2 regions of the Shewanella septentrionalis genome follow, and region 2 is predicted to be linked to the other one. Evidence: predicted binding sites of a transcription regulator. Region 2 holds the regulator's gene; the other holds the start of a gene.
What was found. The regulator sigma-54, encoded in region 2, starts transcription at its own class of promoters, with help from an activator protein. The targets are predictions, from matches to a motif close to GTTGGCACGNNNNTNGNNT.

Region 1 (8,178 bases), on a different contig from region 2:
TTAGCAGGTTAAAACAAAGGCTCGGTGACTTTTGCCGGAAACCGAGCCTTTGGAAAACCGCTAAAGAGATTGAGTTTAGTGTATAAGGTATGCATTAAATTAAGTTGGTTTAGCAAGTTTTATAATAGATTAATAAGGGAAGTTTATCATGAGAAATAATAGAGATAATCAGTTGGAAGAGTTGTCTTTGGATGAGTTGGAATTAATTTGCGGAGGAATGATTTGTTATGAACAGTATGTTTGGGCTGATGGTCCTAGATTAATTTGCGACAAGGGTCCTTGGGATGGCCCTACATATAATTTTTAATTGAATTGGCGTCAGGTATTCAACACACGAATACCTGATATATTTAGAGGTGTTTATGTGGAATGTATTTTTATTCGGGTTTATTGTTTTTATTCTTCCAATTGCTGTTTTTGCCGAAGATACTATTTTTTATAAAAACAATACAATATATTATAATGGAGCTATCAATCAAGATGGTTTTGATGCTGTCCAGAGGATTCAACGTAAAAATCAGAATGTCACCAGGATAATCTTTAATAGTTTTGGTGGGTACGCTGATGTTGCTATTGATTTTTCAAAATGGATAATAAATAAAAATTTAGATGTTGAGGTTGACAAATATTGTATATCCTCATGTGCTAATTATCTTTTTTTAGCAGGTAACCATAAATATTTAAGTAAAAAATCATTTCTTGGCTGGCATGGTGGCAATATTAGATTAAAAAATGAAAAATTAACACCAGCAGACATGAATGCAATATTTGGCTTTTCAAATGACTGTAATGAAAATATTTTATCAAACATATCCTTAATCACACAAATAGACAAAGTTATAGATGAGTGTCTTTTTTTTAAAAAAGTTGACGTAAGCATGCTTATCACTATATACGGTCAAGTTAAACCTGCTGTTTTTTATAGTGACAGAGTGCAATTGTGGAGTTATACCGTCGAAGCATTGGAATATTTTGGAGTAAAAAATATAGTTTTACTAGATGGTAATTGGACCCCGGAGAAAATCATCAACGGTAAGTTAGTTACTTATTTCGAGTTGAATGAGATTAAAAAGCAAATAACAACTGATAAAATCATATTTGATGCATTTACATTCTACAGAAATAAAACATAGTTTTATAAAACCTTCATGGAATAGTTTTTATTAAATTAGCTCGTAAAACGTAAAGTAAAATGGTGAATGGTTGCATTAACTTTAAAAAAAGAAAAAGCAGGGATATATTGCCGCATCAGCAGGATTTGCTTTTGGTGCTGTTGATGCTATGAACTCTCAGCGCTAATTATTTATAAATGAGGGGGTAAGCTTCCCCTCATTTTTTTGGTAAATATTATGAAAATTGAGACAAACACATTCTGGTTAGTTTTTTACATTATTACAACTCTTCTTTGGGGGTATGCATCGTTAGATGTAAATAATGCTGACGCCTCCATTTTAGTATTGTTATTTTCAATTCCGATTTTATAGATTTCGTATTTTTTAAAAGAAATTTTCTTATACCGCAGATTGATTTATTTGAACTTTTTACTTTCTTTTGTTACGTTTTTTTCATTTGCTTTCATGGCTTTTAATTATTTTCATGGTAAGTTTTGATGATTGGTTGCAATTATTCATAATGATGTTTTCATTTTTATTTAACCATAAATATTGGTTATCATTGTTGTTTATAAGTTGAGTATTGATTTTTAATAGTGCTATATCTTGCCGGAACCCATGTGGGTTAAGGCATTTGTGTAATCTGGCGCCAAAGCCTGAAGGTGGCAAGACTCAGCGCTCGATGCGTGCTCCGAGTCCCTTGTAGAAACTTTACGAGTGCAGCGATCGACTATTCGGAACAGCTAGTTAGTACTTTTATATAACTTTTAAAGACAAAGAGGTTTTATGAATCGCTTCCTTTTTAGTGTTTTTTCAGTATCTTGTGATAGATTAAAAATGCTTTTATTTTCATTTTTTTTTAGCTTTTCTATCCAAGCGGTGACTATTAATGATTTTTCCCGTCATCCTGAGTTTTATGATGTAAAAATATTACAAAACTGGGGACAGCCATATCTTTTTGTGTTTTTTAGTTTCTTTGACTAGGCTTTAAATTATACTGATTTTGTCTTAGTGGAGCTTGTCATGACCTCGGCCAGAAGACAGTTAATTGATGCTAATGCGACACCTTTCTATCATGTGATAAATCGCTGTGTTCGAAGAGCTTTTTTGTGTGGTGAGGATAAACTTACTGGTCGCAGTTATCAGCACCGACGCGGCTGGATTGTCGATAAAATCAAAGCTTTGTCCGCGATATTTTGTATCGATATTTGTGCCTATGCGGTGATGAGTAATCACTATCATTTAGTGCTTAAAATTGATGTCGACAAGGCCAAATCGCTAACGCAAAAAGATATTATTCGTCGCTGGTGTCAAATTACTAAAGGCCATGCTGTCGCGACTAAGTATATGAATGGTGATGCTTTAATCGACGGTGAAGTGATGTTACTTGATCGCTTACTTGCAGAGTGGCATGAACGATTAAGTAGTATCAGTTGGTTTATGCGCTGTTTAAATGAAGAAATTGCCCGCAAGGCCAATCGTGAAGATGAGTGTAAAGGCGCCTTTTGGGAAGGTCGTTTTAAGTCGCAAGCACTGTTAGATGAGCAAGCCCTGCTGGCGTGTATGATGTATGTCGATTTAAATCCTATTCGAGCGGGTATCGCCAACTCTTTGCAATCCTCTGATTTTACATCGATTCAGGAGCGAATTAACTCGCTATATTCACCAAATCGCCCATTAACCATCTCAACCTTACAAACAAATTCCTCAACCAATCAAGCTCACATCCCCCACAAATCTCTTGCCCAATTCGATGGTGCAGCACACCTGAATGAGCAAGCGGGAATTCCGTTTCATTTTGCCGATTATCTCGAACTTATTGATTGGACGGGCCGCGCTATTCGCCTTGATAAAAAAGGCCATATCGATAATCAGCGGCCCAAACTACTCAATGAATTAGGCATTGCGCCCGAGGCGTGGCTCACGTCAGCCAAAGAATTTCGTCGTCAATACAGTGGCATAAGTGGTCGATGGGATAGCATGTGCGAGTTTAAAAAGCAGCACAACAGCGGTAAATGGTGTAAAGGTAAAGCCTCAAGCCAAGCATTACATCCATAGGCTCATCACTGCTCAGGATTCAGCGCTGAGGATTATGCTTGTTTATCCTAAATGAAGGTAATTTCGCGCAAAACGTAGCACGCTTTTGTCCAAAAATGAGCATGTGAATCACTCTACACCAGACTGATTCACGCCAACTGCTAAAGCCAGCGCTAGCGCCCCGTTTGCAGCTATTTTGGGGCAGTTTTTCCCTTAAGATGAATCAAATCTTCAGAGAACTGATTCAACAGTCGTTTGATTTCGTTGCATTATTAAAATAGCGATACAAAAAAGCCCCAACAGCAAAACTGTTGGGGCTTTTATATTTTACAGCTTCATTTATACAGTAAGTAATTACATGTCGTTAGCCATTACAGGCTGTAGTACATTTCAAACTCAAGTGGGTGAGTAGTACGTGCTACACGCTCAGCTTCAGCTGTTTTCAGTACGATATAAGATTGGATGAAATCTTCACTGAACACGCCGCCTTTAGTCAGGAACTCATGGTCAGCTTGCAGGTTTTCAAGGGCGTTTTCTAATGACGTTGCCACTTGTGGGATTTCAGCCGCTTCTTCTGGAGGCAGATCGTACAGATCTTTGTCCATTGCTTCGCCTGGGTGGATCTTGTTTTGGATACCGTCAAGACCGGCCATCAGCAGCGCTGCGAAACCTAAGTATGGGTTGGCATGTGGATCTGGGAAACGCGCTTCGATACGACGGCCTTTAGGGCTTGGTACCACTGGAATACGGATTGATGCAGAGCGGTTACGGGCAGAGTAGGCCAACATAACAGGTGCTTCAAAGTGTGGCACTAAACGCTTGTAAGAGTTAGTGCTTGGGTTAGTGAAAGCGTTCAGCGCGCGAGCGTGCTTGATGATACCACCTATGTAGTACAGAGCTGTTTCACTTAAACCTGCGTATTTGTCGCCAGCGAACAAGTTAACACCGTCTTTCGCCAGAGATTGGTGAACATGCATGCCGCTACCGTTGTCGCCAACGATAGGTTTAGGCATGAAAGTCGCCGTCTTGCCGTAAGCGTGTGCCATGTTGTGCACTACGTACTTCAGAATTTGGATTTCATCCGCTTTCTTAGTCAAAGTATTGAAGCGAGTAGCGATTTCGTTTTGACCTGCAGTCGCCACTTCGTGGTGATGCGCTTCAACCACTTGACCCATTTCTTCGAGCACTAAACACATAGCGCTACGTAGGTCTTGTGATGAGTCAACCGGTGCAACTGGGAAGTAACCGCCTTTAACAAATGGACGGTGACCAGTGTTGCCGCCTTCGTAGCTAGTCGCTGAGTTCCAAGCCGCTTCTTTAGCGTCGATCTTAACGAAACAACCTGACATGTCAGTACCGAAACGGACATCGTCAAATAGGAAGAATTCTGGTTCTGGGCCAATCAAAACAGTATCAGCGATACCAGTAGAGATCAGGTAAGCTTCTGCTTTTTTAGCAATTGAACGTGGATCACGGTCATAACCCGTCATAGTGCCTGGTTCAAGAATGTCACAACGGATCAGCGCTGTGGTTTCTTCGGTAAAAGGATCCAGTACGAATGTCGTTGGATCTGGCATCAGTACCATGTCTGATTCGTTAATACCCTTCCAACCTGCGATAGAAGAACCGTCAAACATTTTGCCGTCTTCGAAGAAATCAGCATCTACCTGATGAGAAGGAATAGATACGTGCTGCTCTTTACCTTTAGTGTCGGTAAAACGTAAATCAACGAACTTAACTTCTAATTCTTCAAGTTGCTTTAAAACTGATTCAACTGACATTCTCAAGCCTCCGGTAGGGTAAAGGGATGCCCCTTCTATAATCTTTTAACTCAAGTGATTTATCTTGAGCCAAACTTACGAGCTATATAGCGATATCCATGCCAATAATTTAAGCTACTGATTAACATGGTTTAAAATCTTTACTGCACTTAATTGGATTCACGTTTGCACCACTTTGGTGCTATTGACTGAGGCATTTTGGTGCATTCATCCATTTTGGTGCGCACTGAATTGATTCATGCAAAGCTAAGTTTCAAAGCATAAGGTTCAAAGCACTAGTATGCATCGCTTATGTGGCAGTGAGATGGCAATCGCGCCTTGGCTCACAGGGAGGACTACATAAGGATAGCGGCACTGAATCTAGTAACTATTTCAGCACTATTCTGGACTATTTTCTCTGGGCGATTTCACCGCCGCATAGTTGTCATAAAACCACGCTAGTCTGTTCAACTATGCCATGCATTCTCAATTCAATAGTGGTTTATTATCATATTATTAGGAAAGAGTTCGTTCTCATGTGCGAAATGTCTTTGCTGTTCACAGGCCAAGTGAAATAAGTGATGCGTAATAAAGGTATTGCGTGACAATGAAGTGAGTCTTAAAGGCATTCAGTTTTCGCGGTCATAAATGCCAATATCAACGCCCAGTTAAATCTGCGCTAGAAATTATTGCTGTTTCACGTCGAGATGATTTTGTCACGTGAACATCAATTTGATTGATGTTTAAATCAGCAGAAATACTTTGCGTCTAGATTATGAAAAATAGGAAATTCAGCTGTTTAACTCGGATTTTTCCTACGAATATGGCAATTGAACAGTGCTTTAACTGTGGCGGTAGAGGATTTCACTCAATGGAATATTGGCAGGAATTACCCAAGGATCGGCGGATTGTTTTATAAGTGTTCAAAAATAATCCTGTGCGCCAAGGCCGCTCTGGAGTAGAATGGCACGCTTTTTATTATGGTGGGTCGAGTTAGGACACTATAACGAATTACTGAAATATCCCTATTTTTGTTTGATGGTAAGAGGTTTATCCGTGCTAGAGAATTTACGTAACATCGCCATTATTGCACACGTTGACCATGGCAAAACGACCCTGGTAGACAAGTTGCTGTCACAGTCAGGCACCCTTGCAACCCGAGGAGAAGCTACTGAGCGGGTGATGGACTCCAACGATCTTGAAAAGGAACGTGGGATCACGATTCTGGCAAAAAATACTGCCATCAAGTGGAACGACTACCGTATCAACATCGTTGATACCCCAGGCCACGCCGATTTCGGTGGTGAGGTTGAGCGTGTTCTGTCTATGGTTGACTCAGTATTATTGCTAGTTGATGCCGTTGACGGTCCAATGCCACAAACTCGCTTCGTAACGAAGAAAGCGTTTGCTCAAGGCTTAAAGCCAATCGTTGTTATCAACAAAATTGACCGTCCAGGCGCGCGCCCTGATTGGGTTATCGACCAAGTATTCGACCTGTTCGATAACTTAGGCGCAACTGACGAGCAGTTAGATTTCCCAATCGTTTACGCTTCAGCGTTAAACGGTTTTGCAACTTTAGATCCAGATGTTGCAAGTGAAGACATGACGCCGCTGTTCCAAACTATCGTTGAAAAAGTATCATTCCCTGATGCTGACTCAGAAGGTAGTTTCCAGATGCAAATTTCGCAGCTGGATTACAACTCATACGTGGGTGTTATCGGTATCGGCCGTATCAAGCGTGGTAGCATCAAAACTAACCAACAAGTCACTATTGTTGGTGCTGATGGCAAAACCCGTAACGGTAAAATGGGCCAAGTATTAGGTTACATGGGTCTAGAGCGTACTGAAGTTGAAGTTGCTAACGCAGGTGATATCGTTGCTATCACTGGTTTAGGTGAGTTGAAAATTTCTGACACTGTCTGTGCTGCTGGTGCTGTAGAAGCGTTACCGCCATTATCAGTTGATGAACCAACTCTGACCATGACGTTCCAAGTCAACACTTCACCTTTTGCGGGTAAAGAAGGTAAGTATGTGACTTCACGTAACATTCTTGAGCGTTTACAACAAGAATTGGTCCACAACGTGGCACTGCGTGTTGAAGAAACTGAAAGTCCAGATCGCTTCCGCGTATCAGGCCGTGGTGAATTGCATTTATCAATCTTGATTGAAAACATGCGTCGTGAAGGTTATGAGTTAGCTGTATCACGTCCAGAAGTTATTCTGAAAACCATCGACGGTGAATTGTGTGAGCCATTCGAAACGTTAACTGTTGACGTTGAAGAAGAAGATCAAGGCACAGTGATCGAGAAGTTAGGTACCCGTAAAGCTGAAATGAAAGACATGCAGCTTGATGGCAAAGGTCGTGTACGTATCGACTTTATTATCCCAAGCCGCGGTTTAATCGGTTTCCAAACTGAATTCTTAACAGCGACTTCTGGTACAGGTCTAATTTACCACTCGTTTGACCATTACGGTCCACACAAAGGTGGCGATATCGGTCAACGCGCTAACGGCGTATTGATTTCTAACGCGACAGGTAAGGCTCTGACATTCGCACTGTTCGGTCTACAAGACCGCGGCCGTCTCTTTATTGGCCACGCTGCTGAAGTATACGAAGGCCAAGTAGTTGGTATCCATGCTCGCTCAAACGATCTGACAGTTAACTGTCTGAAAGGTAAGCAGCTGACCAACATGCGTGCTTCAGGTACTGACGAAGCGCAAGTGCTGACTACGCCAATCACAATGACACTTGAGCAAGCGCTTGAGTTCATCGATGATGACGAATTGGTTGAAGTAACACCTAAGAGCATCCGTGTTCGTAAGAGACACTTGACTGAAAACGATCGTAAGCGCTTTAACCGCGGTTAATGCCAGCCTGTTGATTCAGGTTGCACACCCTTAAGGTGAGTCAATCGGTTTAAAAAGCCCTGCATAGGAAACTATGCGGGGCTTTTTGTTGGGGCTGATTTGGTCATGGGCATATCGATAGTTTGCACTATGGATCAGATGTGGCGTTTTCTTCGTTATACAGCTAAAAGCTTAGTTCTTGCTGCATATATTCTCTGTGGCACGTTGGGCTCTGCTCAACGTTGTAACTCTGTTGTTCTGCAATGAGAAAATAGGGTATGCCGGCGATTAGTTAAAAATGCTGAATCTTGAGATCCTGTATTACTCCTCATCCATCACCCGTATGCAATTGCGGCCTGCTGATTTTGCACGGTAAAGCGCGGCATCGGCTTGGCGAACTAACTCTAAATGGCTTTGTTGGT
Region 2 (8,178 bases):
TTTTGAACATGCCTAATGAAGTCACCTTCGGCGTAGATCAAACCGAGTTAAGCGACGGCGCTAAACGCGTGCTGAACTCAGTGGCGCTTGTGGCCAAGGAATACAGCAAAACACAGCTTAACGTATTAGGTTATACCGACAGCAGTGGCTCAGACTCTTACAATTTACGTCTGTCACAAGTACGTGCGGGTGAAGTGGGTAATTACTTGATGAGCAAAGGCGTCGCCTCTGCCCGTGTAAAATCAAAAGGCATGGGGGAAGCGAGTCCTATCGCATCAAATGCAAATGCAAACGGCCGCGCACAAAACCGCCGTGTTGAGATTGTATTAACGCCGACGGGTCAGTAGGCAAGTGAAGCATTCTAGTTTTACAAAAGTCGCCTGAGGGCGACTTTTTTGTTTCTGTGTTAGGCATATTTAGCGGTAAGTGCCTCGCAGATTTAAGCTAGACAATTTGTCCTCTCTAACCTGTGTTTTGGGTGATCTACACCACAATCACATCACAGCGGTTTGCTTCGGGATGAGTTCAGCTTGATCCCTTTATCGATTTCACGTTCTGTATGAGGATAAGTCACAAGAATGACTTTTAGCGCCCAGAGGAGAATATGACTATGATAAGCAAACACGTGTTAGTCGCCTTGAGTTTAAGCCCTGTCATCATGGTGGCTGCTGTACAAGGAATGCCGATGAAAGCCGAAGTGACCACAGGAGCGGCGCCGATAGAACTGCGCGCCGCAGGCAGTTTAAAGACTGCCATGAAAGATATTATTGCCGCTTATCAAGCCGAGTCGCACACGAGTGTTGCGGCACAATATGCGCCATCTGGTTTACTGTTAAAACGCATTCAAGAGGGTGAAAAAGTCGATATTTTTGCCTCGGCGAATATGAAACATCCGCAGGCATTAGTGGATGCGGGTCAGGGGAAAGCGGTGCAAATGTTTGCCCGTAATCAACTCTGCGCGGTTGCTCAGGATAATGTTCAGGTGACGAGTGCAACGCTACTCGATACCTTGTTAGATCCTAAGATCAAAGTTGGCACCTCAACCCCGAAAGCCGATCCGGCGGGTGATTATGCTTGGGCCGTTTTTGCTAAGGCCGAAGCGGTAAAACCCAATGCGAAAGCCGCGTTAGAGACCAAGGCATTGCAACTGACGGGCGGCCCTGAGAGTGCTAAACCACCTAAAGATCGCAATCCTTATGGCTGGGTGATGGAAAACAAACAAGCAGATATCTTTTTAACCTATTGCACTAATGCTGTGCTGGCTAAACAAGAAGTGCCGAGTCTACAAATCATCGACTTACCGCAGGAACTCGCCGTGGGGGCCGACTATGGTTTGCTGGTTTTGCAGGGCGCCAATGCTGCCGCAACGCCGTTAGCTGAGTTTATTCTATCGGCAAAAGGTCAAGCGATTCTGAGCAGTTATGGTTTTCAACCACCGGCAAAATAGTCTTTTCTAGTTTTTCAGCAGGATAAAAAAACGGCACCCTTTCGGTGCCGTTTTTGTTATAAACTCAAACTGTTAAAGCGTTAAAGCGTTAAAGCGTTAAAGCGTTAAAGCGTTAGTGCATCAGATAGAGCGTCGCTAATCCGAGGAAGGCGAATAGGCCAACCACGTCAGTGACTGTGGTGAGCACCATGCCGCCAGCGAGGGCAGGATCGATTTTAAGTCGTTTTAAAATCAATGGAATACTCGCACCTGCAAGCCCAGCCACTGTCATGTTGATCAGCATAGCGCTGCCAATTAATCCCGCCAGTGCCATATCATCCTTCCACAGCAACACGGCAATAAACACCAAAATCGACCACATTAAGCCATTGAGAAAACCAATCGATAATTCTTTACCAATAAGCCAACGGGCGTTGCTTTGGCCTATGTGGCCTAAGGCAATACCGCGGATCACGAGTGCTAAGGTTTGATTACCGGCCACACCGCCCATGCTAGGGACAATTGTCATCAAGATGGCGATGGTAGCAAATTGCTCGATAGTGCCTTCAAACATATTACTGACCGAGGAGGCGAGTAGCGCGGCGAACAAGTTAATCGTGAGCCAGAGTGAGCGACGTAGGGTACTTTTTAGCACTGGGCCGAAAGTATCCTCGTCATCGTCCATCCCCGCCATCCCCATCATGGAATGCTCGGCATCTTCGCGGATAACGTCGACCACGTCATCGATTGTGATCCGTCCTAGCAGCTTGCCATCTCTATCAACAACGGGAGCTGATACCCAGTCATTGCGTTCGAATTTCTGCGCCACTTCACTGTCGGACATGCTCACCGGAATACTTTGGATATCGGGGTCCATGATGTTGCGAATTGTGGTGCTTGGCGCGCAAGTCAGTAGATCTGCCAGCCTGACACCGCCGAGCACTTTGTCCTGTTTATCGACCACATATAAGGTATCTGTGGTGTCTGGCAGGTTGCCCCTTTGGCGAAGATAGCGCAGCACCACATCGATATTCACATCGGGTTTTAGAGTAACGGTATCTGTGTTCATCAAGCTGCCGGCGGTCTCATCGGGATAGGATAAAGCCTGTTCTACCCGCTGGCGGTTTTGTTCTGTCATCGACTGCAGCACTTGCTTGTAAACGGCGTCGGGAAGACTACGCAGAATATAGGCCAGATCATCGGTGTCCATGCTCGCTGTCGCTTTTGCAACCCGCTCAGGACTCATGCTGCGGATCAGCGGATCTTTGAGTTCTTCGCTTAACTCGTCGAGTATGTCGCCTATTTGTTCTTGATCGATAAGCTGCCACAGCACTTGTCTGGCGCTGGGTGGTGAGGATTCTAAGATCAGCGCGATATCTGAGGCGGCCATTTTCTGCAGCATATTACGCACGTGCACAAACATGCCACTGCTAAGCGCTTGGTTTAACTGGTCGAGACTATGTCCGGTGTGATCGTTTTCTGAATTATCTACGGGCATTTGTCCTCCATAGTTGTCCGCCACTGTGCGGCAAATTGGTTCGAGAGTGCGCTGCTTTGCGCAGGGCTGAGACTTAGCGGTGACTTCGCGATAGCTATGCTTCAGTCACAGATAGAGCGCTCTGGCATAGGTCATGCGTTTTACGCATAGATTAAGGCGGCTAAGACTAAGGTGAGTCAGCGGTAATGCTCGCTAGTGTAATCGCCTATGGTTCGTGCCGTCGAGCGACAAATATGTCGCCAAGCTTTTGAAACGAGATGTGAACTGCACAAATAAGCAGTGCTAAGTGTGATGTGTACTGATCTGAGTGCCTGTGCGGAACACTGAGTATGAAATCAAACTAACAGGCTTCGTCAAACTTAGCGTCGATTAAGGCACAAATGGCATCCAGAGCGGGCTCAGCATCTGGGCCTTCGGCGATAAGTTTAATGGTTTTACCCATGCCAGTCTCAAGCATCAATAAGCCAAGCACGCTGGCGGCCGATGCCTGTTTATCGCCTTGTATTAAGGTGATGGTCGCATCAAACTCGGATGCCAGTACCACCAACTTAGTGGCGGCACGGGCATGTAATCCCAGTTTGTTACAGATGGTGATCTGACGTTCAAGCTTTGGCATTATTCAGCTCTCGATGGCGGGCATAAACTTTATGTTTACCGTTACTAAAGCGTTTAGCCAATTGCTCTGCGACGTAAACCGATCTGTGTTGTCCACCCGTGCAGCCAATCGCTACAGTTAAATAACTGCGATTGTTGCGCTCGAGATGCGGCAGCCAAGTTTCCAGTAAATTTTCGATTTGCCAGATGAACTTATTCACGAGTGGTTGACGATTTAAGAACTCAGCCACGGGCTCATCTAAGCCTGTCAATGGACGCAGCGCCAGTTCCCAGTGTGGGTTAGGCAGAAAGCGTACATCAAACATAAAGTCGGCTTCGGTTGGCATACCGTGCTTAAAGCCAAAGGACTCGAAGTTAATCACTAACTCTTTATCGACGCTGCCGAGCAGAATTTGTCTCACTTGATCGCTTAAATCATAGATATTCAAATTCGACGTATCTATGTAGTGATCGACCAGTTTTGACATAGGCTCGAGCAGTTTCCCTTCCAGCTTTATCGCTTCTTGCAAAGAGACTTGGCTCTTCGACAAAGGATGCAAACGGCGGGTCTCGCTGTAACGCTTAAGCAGAATTTTATCGCTGGAATTGAGGAAGAAGCTGGTTAACTCAGTATCAGGAGGCAGGCTCGCGAGTTGCTTCACTAAGACTTTATCCTGCTCAGGCATGTTACGCACGTCGACACTGATGGCGACGAGATCGTTACTGCCTTTGAGTTGCTCAAGCAAAGTGCCGATTAAGGGCAAGGGAAGGTTATCGACACAATAATAGCCGAGATCTTCGAGTACCCTTAGGGCGACAGATTTGCCTGAGCCTGAGCGGCCCGACACTATGACCAGTTTCATCCAGTGATTACCTGATAGAGTTCCGTTTCATCATGCGTCTTGCGTAATTGCTTTAATATTTGCTTGTCGCTCAGCTTTTCGGCCATGCAAGACAAGGTACTTAAGTGTTGCTGACATTGGTCAGCAGGCACCAGTAGTGCAAATAAAATATCAACAGGTTGCTTATCGATAGCATCGAATGCTATCGGCTCTTCACACTTAATGAGTATGGCAATGGGCTGATCTATATCGGCTAGTCGACCATGTGGAATGGCGATGCCGTTACCTATACCTGTGCTCCCCATCTTTTCGCGCGCCACTAGGCTTTCGAATATCTCTTGAGATGAGAGGGTCGGGTACTGGGCAGCGACTAAGTCGCTGATGAGTTCCAGTACCTTTTTCTTGCTGCCCGGAGTGGCGCAGGTAGTGCACTCCGGCCGCAGTATGGTACAAAGTTCCATTATTAGTGTTTTGTTAACTTCTCTTTGTGTTTAATAACCTGACGATCAAGCTTGTCAATCAGGGCGTCTATAGCGGCATACATGTCAGCATGCTCTGAAGTAGCAAAAACTTCACCACCGATAAGATTTATTCTCGCTTCGGCAATCTGTTGCATTTTCTCGACATTGAGCACAACGTGCACATTATTGATCTGTTCGAAATGGCGTTCAAGTTTTGAAAACTTTTCTTCTACATATGCGCGTAACGATTCGGTAATTTCGACATGGTGTCCACTCAGGTTTATTTGCATAGAAACGTCCTCCGATATCCACTGTAGGTTATAAACTTTTACGCTGATTAGAAGGCGGAATGAGCATAGCCTCTCGGTACTTCGCAATGGTTCTGCGGGCTACGTTGATCCCTTGTTCTGCCAGAAGTTGTGCCATCTTACTGTCGCTTAATGGTTTTTTCTGGTTTTCCGCTGCAACCAGTTTCTTAATGAAGGCTCTGATTGCTGTGGATGAGCACTCCCCACCATCGTCAGTTCCGACGTGGCTAGAGAAGAAGTATTTTAGTTCAAAAAGTCCCTTAGGGGTATGCATGTATTTCTGTGTCGTCACCCTTGAGATGGTCGACTCATGCATTTCTACCGCTTCGGCAATATCGTTCAGCACCATAGGTTTCATGGCTTCTTCACCGTATTCAAAGAAACCTTGCTGATATTGGACGATACAGTTCGCCACCTTCAACAGGGTATCATTACGGCTCTCTAAACTCTTGATAAACCATTTAGCCTCTTGCAGATGACCACGAATAAATTGGCTATCGGCTTGGCTTTTAGTGCTGCGCGCCATCGAGGCATAATGTTGGTTTACATTGATTTTTGGCATGCAGTCAGGATTCAGCTCAACCACCCAGCGGCCATTTTTCTTCGACACAGACACATCTGGGATGACGTATTCGTCATCGTTGGGCGTAATCAATAAACCTGGGCGAGGATTGAGGGTTTGGATAAGCGCGATGCCGTCTCTTAACTCATCCTCTTTTAATTTAGTCTTACGCATCAACAATCTAAAATCGCGGGCGGCGATCAGATCTAAATGATCTTTGATCAGCATGCGGGCGTTTTCTAGGTTGGGCGTATCAGCGGCGAAATGCGACAGTTGGATCAACAGGCACTCGCTTAAATCGCGGGCGGCAACACCAATGGGATCAAAATGTTGAATGCGCTTGAGTACGGCTTCTACTTCGTCGAGCTCAACCTCAGAATTGCCCATGGCTTCGAGGATTTCGTCAGTGCTTTGGGTGAGATAGCCTTGATCGTCGATGGCATCAATAATGGCGGTGGCAATGGCTAAATCGGTTTCAGAAAACGGCGTGAGGTTTTTTTGCCATTCTAAGTGTTCATACAAGCCTTCACTGGTCTCACCTTGGAAGGGCATATCGTCTTCACGACTGCCACCGGGGCCAGAATTAGGAGAGGCGGTGAACACTTCATCCCATGTGGTGTCCATGGGGAGTTCGTCGGGCATGGACTCTTTCGTGAGCGACTCTGCCGTATCTATGGTGGAGCTGTCTTTTTCTGGCGGCAGGGTGCTAGATTCACTGAAATCCGTATCGGATAGCGTTTGGTTTACAGGGTCTTTAGTGGCGTCGAATTGATCCTCTTCCAGCTCGAGAAGGGGATTAGAATCTAAGGCTTGCTGGATCTCTTGCTGCAGTTCTAATGACGACAGTTGCAACAGACGGATGGCCTGTTGTAATTGTGGCGTCATGGTTAACTGTTGACCCAGTTTGAGCTGGAGTGACGCTTTCATGTTACCGCTGATCCCTACGTTATTATTGTTGGATGAGGTCGCTTGTTATCATCTTGAGTGGAGTCCAATGGTGGCATAAATTGCCTGCATTGGCTCCGCTTGATTAACTATAGCCTGAATTGTTCACCTAAGTACACAGCCCTAACTTGCTGATTGTCTAAGATCTCTGCGGGTGTTCCTTCGGCAATCAAGTTTCCGTGACTCACGATATAGGCATGTTCACACACATCTAATGTCTCACGGACATTGTGGTCTGTGATCAACACGCCAAGGCCACGACTTTTGAGCTGTTCGATAATCTTTTTAATGTCGATAACCGAAATCGGATCGACACCAGCAAAGGGTTCATCGAGCAAAATGAACTTAGGATTTGCTGCTAACGCCCGCGCAATTTCGACACGGCGACGTTCACCGCCCGACAATGACATGCCTTGGCTGTCACGGATGTGGGTGATGTGGAACTCTTCAAGCAGATGCTCTAGCTCTTCTTCCCTTTGCTCTTTTTTTAGTTCTTTACGCGTTTGCAGCACGGCCATGATGTTGTCATGGACGGTCAGTTTACGAAAGATACTGGCTTCCTGTGGCAAGTAACCTATGCCTTTGCGGGCGCGCAGGTGCATAGGATCTGCGGTTAAATCATCATCGTCGATAAAGATGTGGCCTTTATCGCTCTTAACCAGACCGACGACCATGTAAAAGGTGGTAGTTTTACCCGCGCCGTTCGGGCCGAGCAGTCCAACAACTTGACCTGTCTTTACCGTTAGACTGACGTCTTTAACCACTTGGCGACTCTTATAACTCTTCGCCAGATTTTGTGCTCTTAGGGTGATTTGGGTCATTTAGAGTCCTGCTTTTTCACAGGTTTATCCGCTGGCGCGTCTGGTTTGGCATCATCTTGATAGCTTTCAGGCTGAATAATAGTGATCACGCGATCGTCACCACTACCTGTGCTTTCTGCAATCAATTTTTGCTGGATGATGTTATAGCGGATCACATTACCCGTCACTTGGCTACCTGCTTGATCTAACGAAGCTTGGCCTTTCAGTGTCAGGGTACGGCTTGCCATATCGTAACGAATTTCTTTCGCGCTCGCCGAGGCTGGACGGCCATCGTCTAACACTTGGCTGTAAGTTGCGGGGTTACCAGTGGCCACTAAAATTTTGCTATTTTCACCTTCGGCAGAAAATGCACGCAGTTCATTTGCTTGGATTTTTATCGAGCCTTGGGTAACTTCCACCGGACCAAAGAAGATGATCTGGTTGTTCTTGATATCTGCCGTTTGGCTCACTGCTTTGATTTTAACTTCCTGCTTTAGGTCGTCGACTTTAGCAAAGGCGCTCATGCTCATTATTAGCATTAGGCTGGCAAGTAATACGTTATTTTGCTTCATATGTTCCTACTACCTGACTGGTCAATTTCACTTCCTGCGCGTTGAGGTCGGCATAAAGGCCTTGGCCTTGAATATTAAAATCTTTCCCTGTGACGTAAATGGTACGGTCAGAGGTCATTATCATCGTATTGAGATCGAGTTCCAGATAACTGGTGGACAAGGTCTGGATC

Region 1: glnA (glutamate--ammonia ligase) is a predicted target of sigma-54. The motif match lies at 5,018-5,036, and genes of this name have one in related genera.

The regions. Positions count from the first base shown of each region.
Region 1 covers NZ_JAMTCC010000003.1:138,201-146,378, reverse strand. Annotated here, with positions in the region: gene NE536_RS02630 (hypothetical protein) at 149-307, shown strand; gene NE536_RS02625 (hypothetical protein) at 363-1,133, shown strand; gene NE536_RS02620 (hypothetical protein) at 1,899-2,096, shown strand; gene NE536_RS02615 (transposase) at 2,136-3,170, shown strand; gene glnA (glutamate--ammonia ligase) at 3,521-4,930, opposite strand; gene typA (translational GTPase TypA) at 5,966-7,777, shown strand; gene NE536_RS02600 (GGDEF domain-containing protein) at 8,078-8,178, opposite strand, start outside.
Region 2 covers NZ_JAMTCC010000011.1:44,172-52,349, forward strand. Annotated here, with positions in the region: gene NE536_RS08140 (YiaD family glycine zipper/OmpA-like lipoprotein) at 1-347, shown strand, start outside; gene NE536_RS08145 (molybdate ABC transporter substrate-binding protein) at 611-1,447, shown strand; gene mgtE (magnesium transporter) at 1,560-2,924, opposite strand; gene NE536_RS08155 (HPr family phosphocarrier protein) at 3,265-3,540, opposite strand; gene rapZ (RNase adapter RapZ) at 3,527-4,381, opposite strand; gene ptsN (PTS IIA-like nitrogen regulatory protein PtsN) at 4,378-4,821, opposite strand; gene hpf (ribosome hibernation promoting factor) at 4,824-5,111, opposite strand; gene NE536_RS08175 (RNA polymerase factor sigma-54) at 5,140-6,618, opposite strand; gene lptB (LPS export ABC transporter ATP-binding protein) at 6,726-7,457, opposite strand; gene lptA (lipopolysaccharide transport periplasmic protein LptA) at 7,454-8,008, opposite strand; gene lptC (LPS export ABC transporter periplasmic protein LptC) at 7,995-8,178, opposite strand, start outside.